One region of the Trichococcus sp. ES5 genome, then DNA from elsewhere that is predicted to be linked to it. Evidence: predicted binding sites of a transcription regulator. Region 1 holds the regulator's gene; the other holds the start of a gene.
The links. Region 1 encodes LexA, which represses DNA repair genes until DNA is damaged. Its sites were predicted from a motif close to CNAACANNTGTTNG; they were not measured.
Positions count from the first base shown of each region.

Region 2: the regulator LexA is predicted to act here: its motif matches at 3,792-3,805, upstream of uvrC (excinuclease ABC subunit UvrC).

Region 1 is NZ_FJND01000002.1:151,912-162,842, reverse strand. It holds gene TES5_RS02945 (acyltransferase family protein) at 1-1,283, shown strand, start outside; gene rnz (ribonuclease Z) at 1,286-2,215, shown strand; gene TES5_RS02935 (LapA family protein) at 2,334-2,744, shown strand; gene recJ (single-stranded-DNA-specific exonuclease RecJ) at 2,884-5,214, shown strand; gene TES5_RS02925 (adenine phosphoribosyltransferase) at 5,232-5,744, shown strand; gene lexA (transcriptional repressor LexA) at 5,826-6,449, opposite strand; gene TES5_RS02915 (YneF family protein) at 6,694-6,924, shown strand; gene TES5_RS02910 (ABC transporter ATP-binding protein) at 7,011-8,765, shown strand; gene TES5_RS02905 (ABC transporter ATP-binding protein) at 8,762-10,537, shown strand; gene TES5_RS02900 (lysophospholipid acyltransferase family protein) at 10,640-10,931, opposite strand, start outside.
Region 2 is NZ_FJND01000008.1:25,559-36,489, forward strand. It holds gene TES5_RS07945 (AbrB family transcriptional regulator) at 108-611, shown strand; gene TES5_RS07950 (DegV family protein) at 961-1,812, opposite strand; gene uvrC (excinuclease ABC subunit UvrC) at 1,952-3,736, opposite strand; gene TES5_RS07960 (MFS transporter) at 3,867-5,120, shown strand; gene TES5_RS07965 (vitamin B12-dependent ribonucleotide reductase) at 5,290-7,866, opposite strand; gene TES5_RS07970 (NAD-dependent protein deacylase) at 8,106-8,927, shown strand; gene TES5_RS07975 (Panacea domain-containing protein) at 8,917-9,492, shown strand; gene TES5_RS07980 (hypothetical protein) at 9,489-9,881, shown strand; tRNA gene TES5_RS07985 (tRNA-Ser) at 10,036-10,125, opposite strand; gene sstT (serine/threonine transporter SstT) at 10,352-10,931, shown strand, end outside.

The sequences.
Region 1 (10,931 bases):
CTTCACGCGTTTATTACGGGACGGATACGCGTTTATTTTCGTTTATGATCGGCAGCGCGCTTTCGGTTGTCTGGCCGTTGGAGAGGCTGGACGAACCGGTGCCGAAGCAGATTGGTCGAAGATTGACGCTCGCCGGATTATTGAGCTACGCTGTTCTCGGCGTCATGTTCAGCAGCATGTTGGATAGTCAGGCATTCACTTACAGAGGCGGGATGTTCTTCAATAGTGTCATGATCGGCATTGCGGTTGTCTTAACAGCACATCCGGCAAATTTCATTTCAAAAATACTGCGGTTCAAGCCGTTTCAGTGGATCGGCAGGCGGAGTTTCCTTCTGTATCTGTGGTACTATCCGGTCGTTTCCCTTTATCAAGCAAAAGTAGTTGATACAAGCGTTGATCCCGGTCGCCATGTTTTGATCCAACTGGTACTCATCCTCTGTCTTTCCGAAATAGGTTACCAACTATTCGAAAAAGAGCGGCGGAAAATACCGTTTGGGCCGTCTTGGCGTCTTGGGGATACTTTTTCCAAAAGAAAACTTTCAGGATCCCTCGGTTTCACCGGGCATTTTCCGGAAAAAATCTTTGCAACCGGCAGTGTTTGCCTGCTGCTGATTGCACTGACTGGTTTGGTCCAGGCAAAATCCGGCAAAAATGCCGATGTGCAGGAATTGCGAGAGCAGATCGCAGCCAGCCAGAGTAAGATGGAAGAAATCAATCGTGATGCTTCCGCCCGCAGCAGGGCCATCAACAATATTGAAGGGCTGGAACGAGAGGTAGTTTTATTTGCCCATGATGCTGATATTACCTTCATAGGCGACTCTGTGTTGCTCTCGGTTTCGGATCAGCTGGTTACTATTTTTGGTCGGGCAGTTGTCGAAGGTGCAGTCAGCAGACAGCTATACCAAACCACTGAGGTGATTGCTGATTTAAAAAAACGGGAGCAATTACATGATACGGTTGTTGTCTTTCTTGGTTCCAACGGGACTTTCACCCGTACGCAAATAGAACGCTTCATAGAGGAAATCGGGACATCCAAGGATTTGTTTTTTCTCACCACGAATGTTCCGAGAATCTGGAAGGACAGCGTGAATGAGCAATTGGAACTTGCCGAAAGCACGCATTCCAATGTCCATCTTCTGGATTGGAATGCCTACAGCAGCGGGCATGGCGATTGGCTTCTGGAGGACCAAGTCCATCCGAATCCGACTGGCGCTCAACAATTAGCCCTTTTTGTGGCAGAGCAAATCTATCAAGAATTAAATGATGAAAATGGGAGCAATTGATTATGAAAATTCAATTTTTAGGCACAGGAGCAGGTGTTCCTTCCACCAGCAGAAATCTTTCCAGTATAGCATTGAAGCTGTTGGATGAACGCAATGCCATCTGGCTTTTTGACTGCGGGGAGGGTACACAGCAGCGTGTACTCAAAACAACTATCCGACCCAGGAAAGTGGAAAAAATCTTCATCACCCATCTGCATGGAGATCATATATTCGGACTGCCTGGCTTTTTGAGCAGTCGGGCTTTTCAAGGCGGCAATACTCCCTTGAACATCTATGGCCCTGTCGGAATAAAGGAATTTGTGTTGACCAGTCTGCGTATATCCCAGTCGCACTTGCGCTATCCGATCTTTTTCCACGAAATAACGGAAGATGGCGTTGTGTTTGAAGATGAGCAATTTCGCGTCAGTTGTGCAAAGCTGAATCATGGTATCATTTCGTATGGATACCGTGTTGAAGAAGCAGACTATCCAGGAGAATTGCAGGCCGATAAACTCAAAGAGATGGATGTTCCCGCAGGACCGCTCTATGGAAAACTCAAGAACGGCGAGACTGTTGTTTTGCCTGACGGAAGAACCATCAACGGACTGGACTTTATTGGAAAAACAACTAATGGACGCGTCGTAACGATTTTAGGCGACACAAGAAGAACGAAAAATACAGTCGTTTTAGCCAGAGATGCCGATGTGTTGGTTCATGAGAGTACCTTTGGGAAAGAAGACCAAGCGATAGCTTCTGATTATTTCCACTCAACGTGCATCGATGCCGCTAACGTAGCAAAAGAAGCAAACGTAAAGCAACTTTATTTGACTCACATCAGTGCGCGTTACTTGAACGGCAATGCGCATCAGCTGCAGCGGGATGCCCGTAAAGTCTTTCAGAATACAAAACTTGTCAATGACTATGACGAGTTCGACATTGCTCTGATGAAATAATTGCCGGAACCATTGAGAACATACTTACATTTGTTCTCAAGGGTTGTAAGTTGACGATGCATGGGCAAAAAGATGATAATAAGAGTGTGTAAACATCAAAATGAGTGGGGCGATTATAATGAAAAATCAATGGAGATTAGTAGCAGGTATTATTTTGATCATCATCATTGTGTTGTTTGCCGTTTTTAACGTTGATTCTGTGCCGGTCAATTTTGGGTTCGCCGTCTTGGATGGACCTCTGATCATCGTCATTCTTGTTTCACTTCTGATGGGCTCGCTCATCACTTTATTGGTTGCGACAGGGAGTGCGACGAAGAAGAACAAAGAGTTCAAACAGATGCGTGCCGAAGTCGACGCAAAAAGCAAAGAGATCCAAACAGCCGTAGATACTGCAAAAGCCGGATACGAACAGCAACTGAGCGATCTGCGGATGCAGTTATCCCAGAAAGACAGCAAAATCAATTCGCTTGAAGAAGAGTTGATAAAAAAGCTGACTGTTGGTAACCCAGATCAACCGAGCAAAATTTGATAAAAACAGAGCTAGAGATTCATTTGATGGCTACTTCAAGTTAGAAAGAAAAGACTAGAACGGGTTTAGCTTCTAGTCTTTTTTCGGTTAAGGAAGCTGCAGTGCTTCTATATAGTTTACAAAGTAAGGAGTCGGTAAATTGTTATCGTCAAAGATGAATTGGAAAATACGCAAATCAGAAATTGATGCATCTATAAGCCTGGGAATCAGTCAGGCTACGGGCTTATCAGAAAAGTTCGTCCTACTGTGCATGCAGCGCGGACTTGAAACAAAGGAACAAATCACAGCATTCGTCGAAGGGACCCAAATGGAATTCCATGATCCATATTTGCTGCACGATATGGATAAAGCCGTCCATCGTTTGACTGAAGCTATTGAATCAGGGGAAGAAATCGTTGTTTATGGTGATTACGATGCGGATGGCATCACAAGTACTTGCATACTCGTGGAAACCATTGAAGTGTTGGGAGGCAATGTCGGTTATTATTTGCCGAATCGCTTCACGGATGGTTACGGCCCAAATGCTGCCGCATTCAAAAAACTGATCGAAAACGGGGCGCAACTGATCCTGACTTGCGATAACGGAGTTTCCGGTCACGAACCAATAGCGATGGCAAAAAAAATGGGGGTAGACGTCATTGTTTCCGATCACCATGAATTGCCGGCTGTCTTACCTGATGCATATGCTGTCATCCACCCGAAACATCCTGCCGGGTCCTATCCTTTCCCGGATCTTTCCGGAGCTGGCGTCGCCCTAAAAATCGCGGCGGCCCTTCTGGGGGAAATGCCCTTTGAATCACTTGACCTGGCTGCTATCGGCACTGTTGCGGACCTTGTTAGTTTGACAGGCGAAAATCGCTGGATCGTGAAACAAGGACTACAAGTCATGAAACAAGCGCATCGGCTCGGGCTGGCTGCATTGATGGAAGCCGCTGGAATAGATACGGCTGTTTTGGACGAAGAGAGCATCGGTTTCATCATCGGACCACGTTTGAATGCAGTCGGTCGATTGGAAGATGCGGGTCCGGGCGCTGAATTGATGCTGTCATTCGACGAAGAAAAAATTGCTGAATTAGTTGCCTATATTCAGGAAAAAAACGTCGAGAGACAAAGCATAGTTCAGTCCATCCATGAAGAAGCCCGTATCCAATTGGCGAAGAATGAAAATTTGCCGGACGTTGTTGTGTTAGGCAACAAGAATTGGCATCAGGGCGTTCTCGGAATCGTGGCAAGCAAATTGGTCGAGGAATTTGGACGGCCAACCGTATTATTTAATATCGACGAAAAAACCGGTATCGCGAAAGGGTCAGCCCGCAGCACCGAGGCGTTGGACATTTATGCTGCATTGGCAGATGCAAAGGATTCGCTTACGAAGTTCGGTGGGCACAAAATGGCAGCAGGCATGAGTCTTCCTGCTGCTGATTTAGCCGCTTTCTCTGAAAAGATCAACAACTATGCTGCTCGCTATCATGATGCAATCGTGCTGGGCGAATCCATTTATATAGACGCCATCTTGCCGCTTGCTGACGTCACCTTGCCGTTTTTGAAGGAATTGGAGTTGCTGAAACCATATGGTACCGACAATCCGAAGCCGATATTCGGCTTCCAAAATGTACCTTTGACAGACATCAGACAAATCGGTGCCGACAACAAGCATCTAAAGTTCAAGCTCAAGGATAAGGAGCTTTTTCTGGATGTGATCGGCTTCAATAAGGGGAGCATCAGCAATCATTTGAATGAAGCGGATGTCGTTTCCCTAATCGGCGAGCTTTCAATTAATGTTTGGCGGGACAGCGCGAAGCCTCAACTGCAGTTGAGGGACATTAAAAATAAACATGTTCAGTTTTTTGACAAAAGGAGTTCGGTCATCCAAGAATCGGTATTGGCTGTGGAAGATGCCTTGTATCTATTTTCGACTTCCAACATCATGAAACAATTTTATGAGCGTATTCCAAGCAGTTCGAATGCGGCCTTGCTCACGGACAATACAGTGGATGCCTTGCAGGCCGTCAGCGCCAAGAATCTCGTGCTCTTCGAATGTCCTTTGAAGCTGAACCTTTTGGCGAATCTCCTGAAGAGTAATCAGTTCGAAAATGTGTATGTCGTCTCTCATGAATCGAATGGCGTATACGCAGATGGCGTTCCTCCTAAAGACCAGTTTGCAAAATTTTACCAGTATATCCGTTCGCATAAGGATATCGACGTGAGAAATCGATTAGATGCTTTGGCAGAATATTTAAAAATCAAGAAAAATCTTGCCATTTTCATGATTCAAGTGTTTTTGGAGGCGGGATTTGTTACAATAGACAATGGTTTCATCAATGAGGTCAAGAATCCCGTCAAAAGGGCTTTGGCTGATACACAAGTATACAAAGATCGCCTGCAGAAAATGGAAGCTGAAAAAATATTCATCTACAGCCCGTTTTCGCAACTGACAAAATGGTTGAATGAACAGATGATGGTTCAATAATTAGGAGGAACATAAAAATGGATTTAAAAAAATATATTGCTGACGTAAAAGATTTTCCGGAACAAGGCATCATTTTCCGCGATATTTCCCCTTTGATGGCAAATGGCGAAGCCTATCGTTATTCAATCAAGGAAATCGTGAAATATGCTCAAGACTTGAATGTTGATAAAGTAGTCGGACCTGAAGCGCGTGGCTTCATGGTCGGTTGCCCTGTGGCTGTGGAATTAGGCTGCGGATTCGCGATGGCCCGCAAAAAAGGCAAATTGCCCCGCGAAACAGTAGAAGTATCCTACGGGCTGGAATACGGGAAAGCGACATTGCAACTGCATCAAGACGCCATCTTGCCTGGCGATAAAGTGCTGGTCTGTGATGATTTGTTGGCTACTGGCGGCACTACAGCCGCGACTATAGAATTGGTTGAAAAATTAGGCGGAGAAGTTGTGGGCTTGGCGTTCTTGATCGAGTTGCTGGATTTAAAGGGCAGAGATCTGATCCAAGGGTATGACATCTTCACGCTGATGGAATACTAAGAGAAGCAATCCTAAATAAGCATAGACACGCAAAAAGGCTGCCGGTTGGCAGCCTTTTTGCGTCAGTTGGAGGACTGTTCTTTAAATGATGTGGTTCCGGTACAGGCCGACTACTTTACCCAGGATGAGGACAGAATCCAGGATGATCGGATCCATGCTCGAATTTTCAGGTTGCAGACGATAGTAGTTATTTTCTTTGTAGAAACGTTTGCAGGTCGCTTCATCATCGTCCGTCATGGCTATGACGATATCTCCGTTTTCAGCCGTGTTCTGTTTTCTGACAATGACGGAGTCGCCATCGAAGATGCCGGCATCGATCATGCTTTCTCCGCGGATTTTCAACATGAATAAAGATCCCGCATTGGATTGCAGATCCGGGGGAACCGGGAAATAGTCGGTTGCTTCTTCTACGGCAAGTATGGGCGCTCCGGCTGTGACAGTACCCAACAACGGCATTTTATCTGATAGGATCCCCAATTTGTCCAGACCTGCTTGGGTCAATTCTATCGCACGGGGTTTTGTAGGATCCCGCTGGATAAAACCATTTTTTTCAAGACGCGACAGATGGCCATGAACTGTAGATGTAGATGACAGTTTTACCGCATTTCCGATTTCCCTTACGGTCGGCGGGTAGCCCTTTTCCTGGACTTCTTCATAAATGTATTGAAGCACTTCAATTTGGCGTGAATCTTTATTTTTAACCATGAGATCATCATCTCCGTAATCCTATATTTATATCGTTTAGGATACCATTAATCCCCCAAAAAATCAAACAGATGTTCGCATGTTCTTTGAAAATTATGTAAGAATATGCCTAGTATTGCCACAAATCCAGCAAATGTTGAAGCGTTTTCCAAAAATCGCTAAATTTATCCGTGATTGCTATTTCTTTTTCTCATAATCTTTAGTACAATTAATGAATGAATGCTTTGGAAAGGGGGATGAATACGTGTCAACAACAGCATGGGTAATGATGGTTATTTTAGGAATAGTAATAGGCGCGGTTGGCGGATTTTTCCTTGCAAGACGTTATATGGTAAAATATTTTGAAGAAAATCCACCGATCAATGAAGAAATGTTGCGTTCTATGATGATGCAGATGGGTCAAAAACCATCCGAAAGAAAAGTTAAACAAATTATGGCTTCGATGAAAGCACAATCAACAAAGAAAAAGAAATAGACTAATGAAATAATATACAAAATGTGGATCTTTACGGTTCCACATTTTTATTTTGTCTGAATAAACGCAAGAAAGGGGAAATATCCGTGAGTATTTTCAAAAAATTGAGTTGGTTTTTTCGTCAGGAATGGAAAGCCTATTTTGTGGGCGTCTTTTTCCTGATCATTGTGGCTATACTTCAGGTTGTATCGCCGCGCATCGTCGGAATCATTATCGATGAAATAGCACTTGGCACGTTAACGATGGCGTCTTTGTGGAAGTGGACAGCGATCATATTGATAGCGGGCGTGCTGCAGTACCTCTTCCGTTATATTTGGCGGATGAAGATTTGGGGAACTTCAGCAGAACTGGAAAAGATACTTCGGTCAAGATTGTTCAAGCATTTCACCGAAATGGATGCTGTCTTCTTCCAAAAGTACAGGACAGGCGATCTGATGGCGCATGCGACGAATGATTTGAATGCCATCCGCATGGTCGCTGGCGCAGGTATCCTGACATTGGCAGATTCAATTTCTTCAGGCGGGATCACGCTCTTTACGATGTTCTTCTTGATCGATTGGCGTTTGACGCTCATTGCTATGATCCCATTGCCGGCTTTGACGTTGGTGTCACGAATCCTCGGACAAAAGATGCATAAACGATTCCGCAAAGCACAGGCCGCTTTCTCGAGTTTGAATGACAAAACGCAAGAGAGCGTATCCGGCGTCAAAGTCATCAAAACTTTTGGTGAAGAAGAAGAGGATATTCGTGATTTCGAAGCAATGACAAAAGATGTCGTTGCAAAAAATAAATCTGTCTATCTGGTTGATGCCTTATTTGATCCAGCTATCCAACTTATTTTGGGGCTTTCATTTGCGCTGACAATCATATTCGGAGGTCGCTTTGTCGTGGAAGGCAGCATCAGTATCGGTCAGTTGGTTTCGTTCATCAGTTACATCGGAATGATGGCGTGGCCAATGTTGGCAGTGGGCAGACTTTTCAATGTACTTGAGCGAGGCAGTGCCAGTTATAGCAGGATTGATGAGCTTCTGAAGGAAAAATCAACGATCCAGGAGCAGAAAAATGCCATCCGGACTGTGGTTTCAGGCGATTTGGATTTTCAGGTATCCTCATTCAACTATCAAAACAGCAAAGAAATTAGCCTCCATGATGTCACCTTCCATTTAAAGCGGGGGCAAACGTTAGGGATTGTCGGCAGAACTGGATCGGGCAAAAGTACGATTTTCCGTCTGCTGTTGCGTGAGTATGACCAATATACAGGCAGCATCAACTACAATGGGCTCGATATTCGCGATTATTCATTGGATGCATTGCTGAGCGGAATCGGTTACGTTCCCCAAGACAACTTTCTGTTTTCTTCTGACGTCAGGGAAAATATCCGTTTCGCTGATCCATCCATCAGCCAGCAAAAGGTGGAGGAGGCAGCGCGCTTGACGGCCATTCATCATGATATCCTTGGCTTCCCCGCTGGATACGATACGCTGGTCGGCGAGAGAGGTGTTTCTCTGTCAGGTGGGCAAAAACAACGGATAGCGATTGCGCGAGCCTTAGTCACCGAACCAGAACTGCTTATTTTGGATGATTCTTTATCTGCTGTGGACGCGAAAACCGAAGAAGCAATCTTGACGGGACTCAAGCAACAACGAGCCGACCAGACAACAATCATCGCAGCCCATCGGATCAGCAGTGTGATGCATGCGAATGAAATCATTGTTCTTGATGAAGGACGCATCGTCGAACGCGGGACTCATCATGAGTTAATGGAATTGAATGGTTGGTACCGAAGAATGTATGAAAAACAACAACTCGAAACCAAATTGGAAGGGAAGGATGAAGCATGAGTGGATCAGTATGGTCTAAGACAATTCCATTGAAGGAACAGCTACGGGTAATCAAAAGAATTTTCCGATTTGCCCATCCTTTTCGTTATCAATTTTTCATCGCCTTGCTTTTCAGTATCGCGTTATCGTTGGTGAATGTTGTGGCCCCGCGAATCATCCAAATTTATATGGATGATTATCTGGCTGTGGGCGATGTCACGACCAATATCAGTCTGTTTTTTGCGATGGCCTATCTGGGATCCATACTGCTGAAGATGTTAGTCACTTATCTGCAGCGTTATATATTCAGCATGGCATCCGAACAAACTGTCGAGAATATCCGAAATGCTGTTTTCCGTAAAATCAATCAATTGGGGATGCGTTATTATGATACAACTCCAGCTGGTTCGATTGTGTCTCGCGTCACCAATGACACAGAAACCATCAAAGAATTCTGGAATGTGTTTTTGGCTTTGGCAGAAGGGATTTTCAGCATCATTACCGTGTTCATCGCAATGTGGACATTGGACAAGCAGATTTCCTTGCTCTTCATCGTTTTTGTCCCGATAATGGCAGGTCTGATTTGGTATTATCAAAAATACAGCACACGTGTCTACCGGACGATGCGTGAAAGACTGAGCCAGCTGAATACGAAATTAAATGAATCCATTTCCGGTATGGCAATCATTCAGCAGTTCCGCCAAGAAAAACGTCTGCGCGCAGAATTTGATGCAATCAATGATGATTACAGTAAAGGTCGCGTAGCGATGGTCCAGATGAATGCTTTGATGTTGATGCCGGTCGTCAACCTATTGCAGGCAATTGCTTTGGCGATTGTCCTTTGGTTATTTGGCTACCAGACTTTGAACGGCGTTGTGGAGTTGGGGGTCATTTATGCATTCACTACCTATATTCAAAATTTCTTCCGTCCTATGGGAATGATGATGGACAACCTCAGCGCCCTGCAGGACGGTATCGTCTCCAGTTCCAGGGTCCTGAGTGTATTGGATAACGCCGAATTGGCGCCAAATCAACCCGCAGATTCGGAATTGGAGATCAGTCAGGGCAGAATCGAATTTAAAGATGTTTCTTTCTCTTATGACGGGAAACAGGATGTGCTGAAAGGCATCAGCTTTACAGCCAATCCGGGTGAAACGGTAGCGTTGGTTGGACATACCGGCAGCGGTAAAAGCTCGATCATCAATGTCTTGTTGCGTTTTTACGAATTCGAGAAGGGCGAAATTTTGATTGATGGGAAATCGATAAAGGCATATCCAATCGAGGAAATCCGTTCGAAAATAGGTTTGGTCCTTCAGGATTCTTTCCTCTTCTACGGCGACATCTCGCATAATATCCGATTGATGAATAAGGACTACACCGATCGGGAAATAGAGGCTGCGGCTGCGTTTGTGCATGCTGATTCATTCATCGAGTCGCTTCCCGGAGGTTACCACGCAAAAGTGATTGAACGAGGAGCCAGCTATTCAAGCGGCGAGCGTCAATTGATTTCGTTTGCCCGTACGATTTTACGGGATCCAAAAGTGCTCATCCTCGATGAGGCAACGGCCAATATCGACACCGAAACGGAGCTGTTGATCCAAGAAAGCATGCGCAAGATGCGTGAAGGCCGAACAACGATTGCGATCGCACATCGTTTGTCGACCATCAGGGATGCTCACCTGATCCTAGTGCTGGACAAAGGGCGCGTCATCGAAAGAGGCACACATGAAGAACTGATCGCCAAGCGGGGAACCTATTATGACATGTACATGCTCCAGTCAATGAACGATTGACCAAACGAATCGGCAGCAATGCCAAAAAACAGCACCGGAAATTTTCCGGTGCTGTTTTTTTTTTGAAAGCTGCTGCATACTTGACATCAAACATCAGCTGATTTATTTCGCTACATACACAAAGTTCGGATCGATTTCCTGATCCAACTGACGGAAAGTAGTCCCGAGCAATTCGTCGTAGGCCGCCAATTCTTCTCTGGAGATCCGCTTTTCCTTCGGCAGGTATATGGGCTTGCCGAAGCGGACTGTCGCTTTTTTGCGTTTCAAAATAAGATCTTTGAATGTGAGCGGGCCTTGATAGACAACTGGGAGGATCGGTACATTGGCCAATTTGGCTATGGATGAAGTCCCACCTTTGATTTCGGCGGAATGTCTCGATCCGGTCGGAAAAATC
Region 2 (10,931 bases), on a different contig from region 1:
GAAAGAACAGGGTGTTCCTCTTTTTGCGCGGAAATGAACTTGACTATTTCGCGGGAAAGTCGAAAATGGGAAGAGAGCATTAAATTGACAGAAGGGGGAGCAAATATATGAATTTTGGGAAACTGTTGGGGACTTTGATTGTGGCATTCATCGGAGGCTGGGCTGGGATCCGTTTCCGCGTGCCGGCCGGAGGGATGATCGGTTCGCTGATCGCAGTCGCCATCTACAATTATTTTTCGCAGATGGGCTATATGCCGGCCAATCTGAAGATCATCGGTCAGATCATCATCGGCGGGACCATCGGCATGAACTTCACGAAAAGCAGCTTGGCCGAAATGAAACAGGTGTTTTTCCCTGCCGTTACTTCCGTACTGATTTTGTTGACGGTCGGAGTGATTGCGGGCTACATCCTGCACAAAGTGGCTGGAATCGATCTGATCACGGCCTTGCTTGGGACTTCACCGGGCGGATTGACGGATATGACCATCCTGGCGGCGGCTTTTGAGGCGGACACGATCGTCGTCTCCTCCATCCATCTCGTCCGGCTATTCTCTGTCATACTGTTGATGCCGATCTTTGTCCGATTCATCAGCACGTACATAAATAAATAAAAGTGGCCGTTTCGAAGAATCGGACAAGCGCAACAAAAAAGCGACGCCGTTTGTCCGATAACCGTGAAGAATCGGACAACTACACGCCAATTGGATCATTGTTTGTCCGATAACCGGAAAGAATCCGACAACCAAATGCCGACTGGACCACTGCTTGTCCGATAAGCGCGAAGAATCGGACAACTACACGCCAATTGGATCATTGTTTGTCCGATAACCGGAAAGAATCGGACAACCAAATGCCGACTGGCTCATTGCTTGTCCGATAAGCGCGAAGAATCGGACAACCGCAACAAAAAAGCGACTGTCTCCAAGAGACGGCCGCTTTTTTTGACTGAAGCAACTATTGTTATTCGTATTTCTTCAGGAAGAACAATCCCAGCGTACCCAGACCGGTATGTGAGCTGATTGTGGAACCGATTGTGTTCACATAGATGCGGCGCGGATGGAAATGCTCTTCGATGTATTGACGCATTTCCTCTATTGCTTCAGCATCGTCGCTATGGCAAAGAAAGACGTTCTGTTCCTGGATCATATCCGCTTCATCGTGCAAGCGTTCGTACATCCGATTCATGACTTTTTTGCGTCCGCGTAGTTTTTCGACGGGAACCAATTCACCGTTGATGACTTCCAATAAAGGTTGGATATTCAGCAATCCTCCAAAAAAGGCGCTGGACTTCGAAAGCCGCCCGCCATCAGCAAGGTAGTTCAGATCCTTGACGGTGAAAAGGGATACGACATTGGCAGCCGTGAAACGGACACGTGATTCGATCTCATCCAAAGTAAAACCTGCTTCGCGCATTTCGATTGCTTCGACGACCGACAAGCCTTCACCGGCAGAAGCGCTCATGGAGTCGACCAACCTCAGATCAAAGTCCGGGAACTCCTCTTTCAGTTGCTGATAAGCCAAGTTGGCTGCTTGGTAGGTGCCGGAAAGTTTAGCCGAAAGGGAGATGTAGATGCCTGATTCGCCGGCTTCGGCCGCTTTCCGGAAACCGGAAAGGAATTTTTCCAAGGACACTTGACTCGTTTTCGGGTGGCCGCCGCGTCCAATCATTTCATAGACTTTGTCGGCTTGTATTTCGATCATATCTTCGTATTCGCCTGTATCCAGCAGAGTGGTCAACGGGAAGACTTCCACATCATTTTCCTGCAGATAAGCATAAGCCAGATCACAAGCACTATCGGTAAATATTTTCATCAGTAACGCCTCCTCTAGCGCGAGTTTCATCACGGGATATTCCGTGGACTACTCTACATTATAACATGTTTCATCCGTTTGGAAAATGTCAGCGCTACGACTTCGTGAAGCGGACTGGAGCCGCTGCAAAAACAAAGGCTCAACCATTCTCTTCGCCCAGTTCCTCTTTGATCAGCAGCGCCGTCTTTTCCGGAATACCCAACGCTTTGATGTCTTCATAGCTGGCTTCGCGGATGCTCTTCATCGTTTTGAAATGCTTCAGGATCTTCGTGCGGGTTTTCGGTCCGACACCTTCAATCTGGTCCAATTGCGAAGCGATGCTGTTCTTGGCGCGCACTTGGCGATGGAAAGTGATCGCGAAGCGGTGGACCTCTTCTTGGATCCGCTGCACGAGATGGAAAGCCTGACTGTTCGGATTGAGTTCAACGATTTCATCCTTCTCGCCGAAGATGAGCGAAGAAGTCTTGTGCTTCGTGTCCTTGACCATGCCCGCTATCGGGATGTCCAATCCGAGCTCATCCTCCAGCACTTCCTTGGCGGCATGCACCTGGACTTTGCCGCCGTCCATCAGGATCAGATCCGGCATGGCGCGGCCTTCGCGCAGCAAACGGCTATAGCGGCGGCGGATGACTTCCTGCGTCGTCGCGAATTCATTGCTGCCTTCGACCGTCTTGATTTTGTATTTCCGGTAGTTTTTGCGTTCAGGTTTGCCGTCCCGGTAGACGACCATCGCCGAGACCGGATTGGTTCCCTGGATGTTCGAATGGTCGAACGACTCGATAACCTCCAGATATTCGATGCCGAGCGCCTCGGAAAGTTCCTGAATGGCGCCGACCGTCTTGTGGGTGTCGCGTTCGATCAGCATGAACTTCTCAGTCAGCGCCAGTTCGCTGTTCGTGATCGCCAGTTCAAGGATACTGCGCTTGCTGCCGCGGACAGGGGTGTGCACTTTTGTTCCCAGCGCTTCCTGCAGCAATTCCGTGTCGACGCCTTTCGGTACGAGGACTTCCTGCGGCAAAATATGGTTGGGATCCTGATAGAACTGCATGATGAAGGAAGCCAGCTCTTCTTCAGGCGTGTCGTAGCAAGGGAAGAGGGCGGCTTCGCGTTTGATGATCGAGGATTGGCGCAGCAGGAAAACCTGGATCGACAGCCAGCCTTTGTCCATATGGAAGGCGAAGACGTCGCGGTTCGTGTAGTCGCGGGACATGACCGTCTGTTTCTCGACAGTCGCCTCGATGTAGCTGATCTGGTCGCGGTAATCGGCAGCCTGTTCGAAATTCAGACTGTCGGCGGCACGGTGCATTTTTTCGCGCAGATCCTTTTTGATTTCCTTGACATCGCCGTTCAGGAATGCGGCGATGCGTTTGATCTGGGCATTGTATTCCTCTTTTGACACCTCGTGGTCGCAGCAGCCGATGCATTGGCCCATATGGTAATACAGGCAGGCGCGTTTGGAATTCTTGGCGCACTTGCGCAGCGGATAGATCTTCTGGATGAATTCCTGCGTTTCGGTCGCAGCGTAGACGTGCGGATAGGGACCAAAGTAGATACCGCCGTCATCCTCGACCGTCGAAGTGATGAGAAGCTGCGGATCTTTTTCGTTCGTGACCTTCAGATAAGGATACATCGTCCCTTGCTTCAGCTTGATATTGTATTTGGGCTGGTAACGCTTGATCAGGTTGATCTCCAGCAGCAGCGATTCCTTGTTCGTTTTGGTTACGATCGTTTCGAAACGGTCAATGTCCGCGACCAGCAGCTGCGTCTTACCTTCATGCTTGCTGTGGAAGTACGATTTTACGCGGTTCTTCAGATTTTTGGCCTTGCCGATGTAGATGATTTCGTCATCCTTGTCCCGCATGATGTAGCAGCCGGGCAAGTCGGGCAGCAGCGCTAATTTTTGGTTGATTTCTTCTCTGCTCATCCGTTTCAATCCTTTTACTTTTCGTTGAGAATAGTATACCATGAATGGAAACATACGTTCAGTCGTTTGATTCTGAACGCAGTCATTTTGGGGACGATAACCGCCTCTCCAGCAAGGAAGTGCAAACAATGTGATCAAGCAAATAAAATATGAAAAGTGGCAGCGTCAAACCGCTCTCTTTCTGGGCAGCCAGACGATTTCCCTGTTCGGCTCGTCGCTTGTCCAATACGCGATATTCTGGTACCTGACCTTGGAAACGCAATCCGGCGTCATCATGACCTTATCGACCAGCTTCGGCTTTCTGCCAACTTTCTTCATCTCGCCGTTCGCCGGGGTGTGGGCCGACCGCTATAACCGGAAGCGCCTGATCATCCTTTCCGACGGCATCACCGCGCTCTCGACATTGGTGCTGGTCCTGCTGTTTTTGGCCGGGCAGCGTTCCATCTGGATCCTGTTGGCGACATCGGCCATCCGCGCATTGGGTGCGGGCATCCAGATGCCGGCGGTCGGCGCCATACTGCCGCAGGTCGTCCCTGAAAAGGAGCTGACCCGGATCAACGGGCTCAACGGCAGCATCCAAGCTGTCGTCATGCTGGTTTCGCCGATGATCAGCGGCGCGCTTTACCAATTTGCGCCGATGGAAGGTATCTTCCTGATCGATATCGTGACAGCGGCTTTGGCGATCGCCATCCTCGTGTTCTTCCTTAAAGTCCCTACGCATGAAAAAGCCAGCCGGGAACAAGTCAGCAATTACCTGCAGGACATGATGCTAGGCTTCAGCTATATCCAAAATCATACTTTTATCAAAAGGCTGTTCCTCTATTTTTCGCTTGCCTTCTTCATGGCAGCACCGGTGTCGTTCCTGTCACCGCTGCAGGTTGCGCGCTCGTTCGGCGACGACGTCTGGCGCTTGACGGCGATCGAAATCGCCTTTTCGATCGGGATGATCGGCGGCGGCCTCTGGATCGCGTCATGGGGCGGCTTCAAGAACCGGATCCATTCCATCGCTTTTGCGATCGGGGCCATGGGCTTGTGCACCTTCGGGATGGGCGTGATTCCGAATTTCTGGATTTACCTTTTCCTGATGGGTCTCGTCGGTCTCGTTATCCCGCTCCTGAACGCTCCGAGCATGACGCTGCTGCAGGAAAAGGTCGAGGAAGATTTCCTCGGACGCGTCTTCGGCATCCAAAGCATGGTTGCTAGTTCGATGATGCCGCTGGGGATGCTGATTTTCGGACCGCTGGCAGACCGGATGGCGATCGAAATCCTGATGGCTGTATCGGGCCTATTCCTGATGGTCGTGGCCTTCTTCGCCATCCGCGACCGGGTCCTGCTTGAAGCAGGCAAACCCGAACCTTCGGACACCGGAAAAGAATCAAACTAAAGACTGGAGCTGCCGTATTCGGCAGCTCTTTTTTATGGTTGTCCGATACTTTATGTTAATCGGACAAGCAGCATCCGCAGCGCAAGACGAGCAGCAAAGCATGAATGTCGGCAAACCACAAAGAAGAACCCATCCTAAAATCGGACGGGTTCTTCTTAAGTTAATCAGTTTACAAACCGCATTTCAGCTGTGCGCCGCAGTTGGTACAGGTGTTGCAGCCGCCCAGATCTTCGACCGTCCCTTGACGGCAGATCGGGCAAGTGTCGCCGATTTCGTTGCCGATTGTGACGTCGGTAGCTTCGAGATTGGCTATCGAATCAACCAGGAAAGTCTTGTCCTTGTTGATTTTGACGTGCTCTTTCTCTTCCTCGAGCTTGCCTTCCTCATCCCAGACATTTTCTTCGGCTTTCAGCGTCAGTACCTGGGAATCACGGCTGCCGTCCACATAGACTGTTCCGCCTTTGGCACCGCCCAAGTAAAGGCGCTCATAGATCTTTTCGACCTGATCGACAGTGTAGCCTTTCGGTGCGTTCACCGTTTTCGAAATGGAGCTGTCGACCCAGCGTTGGATCGTTGTCTGCACATCCACATGCTCTTCAGGCGCAAGTGTCATGGCAGCCACGAAGTAATCAGGAAGGTTCTTCGCATCGGCATCCGGATGGCGATCCAGATATTCTTGGACGATATCCGCCTTCACTTCGATGAATTTGCCGAGGCGTCCGCTGCGGTAATACGTGAATGAGAAGTAAGGCTCGAGTCCGGTGGAAACACCGGCCATCGTCCCGGTCGATCCGGTAGGTGCCACCGTCAACAAGTGCGAGTTACGGATGCCATATTTCAGGACACCTTCGCGGATGTGTTCAGGCATTTTTTTCATGTAGCCTGTATTGATGAAACGTTCGCGCAGGATCTGCGTCTCTTTACCGCTCTGTCCGACCAGGAACGGGAAGCTGCCGCGCGTTTTCGCCAACTCGATGCTTTCCTCGTAGGCCGCCACAGCGATCGTTTCGAATACTTGATCGATCAGCTGCAGGCTTTCCAGTGAACCGTAACGGACGCCGCAATAGATCAGCATGTCGGCCAAGCCCATGATCCCCAAGCCGATCCGACGTTCGCCAAGCGCTTGTTTTTTGTTTTCCTCCAGGAAGTAAGGAGTGGAGTCGATGACATTGTCCTGCATATGGATGCCGATGCGGACGGTCTGCTCCAATTTGGCGAAATCGACCATCTGCAGATCCTTGTTGACCATTTCAGCCAAGTTTACAGCGGCCAGATTACAGACGGAATAAGCTGCCAGTGGCTGTTCACCGCAAGGATTGGTCGCGACGACCTTTTGACCATAAGCTGTTGCGTTCGTCATCTTGTTGGCATTGTCGATGAAGAAGATGCCAGGCTCCGCCGCATAAGTGGCGCAGACATTGATCAGCCGCCACAATTCACGGGCTTTGACGGTCCGGTAGGTGCGGACAGCATTGCCGGTAGCTTCCCATTCGCGGACATCGCCGCAGTTGGTCCATTCGGCATCATAGTGCGCCATCGCGTCCGCGTCGTAATGTTCGACATCCGGGAAACGCAGTGCATATTCCTCACCCCGCATCACTGCGTCCATGAAGTCGTCGGTGATGCAGACGGAGATGTTGGCGCCGGTCAGGAATTCAGGATTGTTGACGCTGTAGGTGCCCCCATCGCGCAATTTCTTCTCGGATTCATGGATGACCGATGCATCAAATCCGCCATGCCCCGGGATGTGTTTATAGTTGACAATACCTGTGTACATGTTGATTTCTTTAGGTGAAAATGGTTTGAAATGCAGCTTCTCCTTCGCCAACATGCGGATCTGTTCATCTTCGAAGTTTTCGATAATGTAGCGAAGGATGCGTGGATTTTGCATTTTCGAAATGATGAACTCAAAGATATCCGGATGCCAGTCGGCCAACATAATCATCTGGGCACCACGACGGGAACCGCCTTGTTCGACTAAATGCGTCAGCTTGGCGATGTCATCCATCCAGGAGACGGATCCGGAAGAGCGGCCATTGACGCCTTTTACGATTGTATGGCGCGGGCGCAATGTCGAACCGTTTGAACCGACGCCTCCGCCACGGCTCATGATTTCCATGACTTTCTTGCGGTGATCGGAAATACCGCCGCGCGAATCGGGCACGAAAGGCATGACATAACAGTTGAAATAAGTGACATCGGTACCCGATCCGGCGCCGTAGAGCACGCGTCCGGCCGGGATGAAATTCAAGGCTTTTTGTTCTTCATAGAATTTCAGGAAAGCTTCATGGCGCAGTTCCGGCGTGATTTCTACATCAGCCAAGCCATGAGCATTACGCATCGCAATCTGTTCGTAGAAAAGCTCCAGCGGTTTGTCCAACGTCAGAATCCGGCGCGTCACGATGCCGCCTTCCTCGACTTCGAAATCATCGATGTTGTGCTGGTACTCCGCGGAAACTCTGATGCGGGCCGTCTGTTCCTTAGGGTTGATGGAGAGTATGGTGCCGGTTCCTCGAGTTGGGTATTTAGGATCCTCTTTGACCGTCAAGATAACCAGATCCCCTTCGGAAAGGGTCTCCTTTGTGGAATCCTTGTAGGAATAACGATCCAGCATGACGAGGCGGGACACGCCTTCGTACGTGACGTGCATATCTTCCGTAATCGGAAACACATGCGGGAACCGCTCGATGTCCTTGTTTAATTTTTCGAATCCTGCTTTAAATGTGGTCTTTGTTCCATCCACAATAATCACTCCTTCATTTATGGTGAAAACACTAGATGTTGTGCTGTTGGTTTGATTCTCATACCATATATGTTAATTCTGTTCACCGGATAAATCAAGGGGAACAGTCGGGAAGCTGTATTTTGCAAATGGATGAAAACGTTGTTTGGGTGGACGAGGGTGGGTTTGTAATAATATATCGGCCAATAAGAAGAGGGCATTGTGCGTCGGGATGGGGTTGTCGGCCATACGCCCAGGAAAGAATGCGAAATAGTACCCGGTCAGCCATACCGAAAGCTATAATAAAGACAGAAAGAACAACATCCGAAAGGAGCCCAAGCATGAACGATAAAGAACATTTCGCGGATATGATCCGCAAATCAAAACGCATCGTCGCCTTCACTGGGGCGGGCATCAGCACGGAGAGCGGGATCCCGGATTTCCGGTCGGCGGGTGGGATGTTCGACAGGTTGAGCGGCCGCCATTTCACTGGCGAAGAGACGCTCAGCATCGGTTTTCTGGAGACGTATCCCGAACTATTCTTCCGCAATTATGCGGAGCACTTCAATTTTTCGCAGGCGCTCCCGAACGCAGGGCACCGATTCTTTGCGGCGCTCGAGCAGACAGGCAAAGAAGTCACCGTCGTCACGCAGAACATCGACAATCTGCACCAGTCAGCCGGCAGCCGCACTGTCATCGAGCTGCACGGCAACGGGACGAGATGGCGGACGTTCGAAACGGCCGAAGCCACCGAAACCACCCAAATCAGCATAGACGCACAAGGCATCCAGCGCGATTCCCAAGGCCGGATGGTGCGTCCGGACATCGTGCTCTACGGCGAGATGCTCGACGAGGAGGCGATGGAGCGCGCGGCTGCAGCAATCGGCGCCGCGGACATGCTTGTGGTCATCGGCACCTCGTTGGCGGTCTATCCGGCCGCAAGTTTCGTCCATTATTTCAAAGGACCGTACACAGTCCTCCTGAACCGTACACCCGTGCCGCAGTCATTGAACTTCCAGTTGGCCGTACAGACCGACGCCGGCGCTTTTTTGGCGGACGTCTGGAAAGAATATTTTGAAAAATGAACTAAACTGCGCCTTGATGGAAATGGCATTCAGGAAAGGGGACGTCATTATGGCGAAGCTGAGACAGCTCGCGAGGTATCTGGTCTATTCCTACGAAAACCATACAGCAGCCCGATTCGGCGACAATGAGCTGAAGTTGCAGACGATGCTTTATTTCGCGCAGCGGGAATGTTTGGCGCTGGTCGGAGAGACGTTGTTTGAGGATAGCTTTGAAGGTTGGGAAGAAGGGCCGGTGCTGCCGGAACTGTATTTCTTCTTCGAGGAAGACTACGATCCCTTCGAACCGTTGGAAATGAAAAAGTTGACGGAGCGCGAACAGTTCATCCTCGATCGCGTCGTTCTTTCCTACGGGCAGTATGGAGACTGGTACCTGGCGGATTTGGCGCGCCGTGAAACATCCTGGCGCAACAGCAGGCCAGGTGTCGCGGAAGAAGCAACCGTACCCAAACTGCTGGAACTTGCGGATATCCGCGCGGATGCAAAAAAAGTGCGGCTGTATGATACGTTGTTTGATGTTTATCTGGATGAATTTGAGGATTTTGAAGGGGAGGTGCTGAGATCATGAAAGAAACGCAAGCTTACATCGGTATTATCGTTAAGACCCGGTTTGCCTATCACGATTTAAATACGGACAAAATCGCCTTCAAATCGCGTCCGTTCCTGATCATAGGTGCGGAATACGATGAGTTTCCTTGCGATTTCACGGCCTTTCCGATTTCGAAAGTGTCCGTCAGCCAGAACATCGATCCGGTCCACGACATCAAAGTCGCAAAAGAGCGGTACCCCAAACTGAGCCTGAATGCGGAAGTCTCCTATATCCGCGTCCATAAAATCCAGACGATCCACAGCTCGCAGCTTGCGATCGGGATCCAGTCCTCACTCAGCGAAGACTACCCGGACCTCTATGCCGAGGTGAAGGCGGCTTATCGAGATTTTTCTGGAGGGCTATTTTGACTGAGCCGAACAAGCTCGGCGCGGAAACCAGGACGCAAAACAATAGGAAACAATAAAATTTTTCGAAGGTGTACCGGTTGATTTCGACAAAACAAAAAGCCGGCACCCAAAAATGGATGTCGGCCTTTTGTCTGACAAAATTTAAAAGTTTTTAAGGAGAATGGGGGATTCGAACCCCCGCGCGCCTTTCGACACCTAACGCATTTCGAGTGCGTCCTCTTCAGCCGGACTTGAGTAATTCTCCATAAAATATATTATAGCGCTTTTCAGCTAATCAGAAAAGAGAAATTGTAAAAAAAGTCACGAAAATCCAGAAAATGCAGAAAGCAAATAATGAGGGATCCAGTTCAACAGACACGCCGTAAGAGAAAAGTGAAAGGTATTCTTCCTAGGGAGATTAAATTATGGTAATATGAAAACCTATGTACTCATTTTATTGTAATTTTTGCATACATCAGGAGGAATTTGAATTGTATAAATTAATGAATCACTGGTACAAGCTGAGTCTTGTCAAACGTATCATCGCCGGTTTGGTCATCGGTATCATTCTTGCTGTCACTATACCGGACATAGCAAAACCGATCACAATTTTTGGTGCGTTGTTTGTCGGAGCTTTAAAAGCGATTGCGCCGATGCTGGTCTTTTTCTTGGTTGCATCCGCAATTTCGCAGCACAAAAAAGGCCAAGAGACGAACATGAAGTCTGTTATTGTGCTCTACCTTTTAGGAACGTTCTTGGCGGCACTCGTAGCGGTTATCGCAAGCTTCCTCTTCCCGGTGACTTTGACATTGGGTTCAGGAGTTGAGGATGTCACTGCTCCAGGCGGTGTAATGGAAGTCCTGAAAGCTTTGTTGTTGAACGTTGTGGATAATCCAATCAAGGCGCTCTACAATGCCAACTACATCGGCATCTTGTCTTGGGCTCTCATGCTCGGTTTTACTTTGAAGAACGCTGCGGCTTCAACCAAGTTAGTGCTGTCCAATGTTTCTGATGCATTGACGGAAATGGTCCGAATTGTCATTGCATTCGCTCCGTTGGGGATCATGGGTC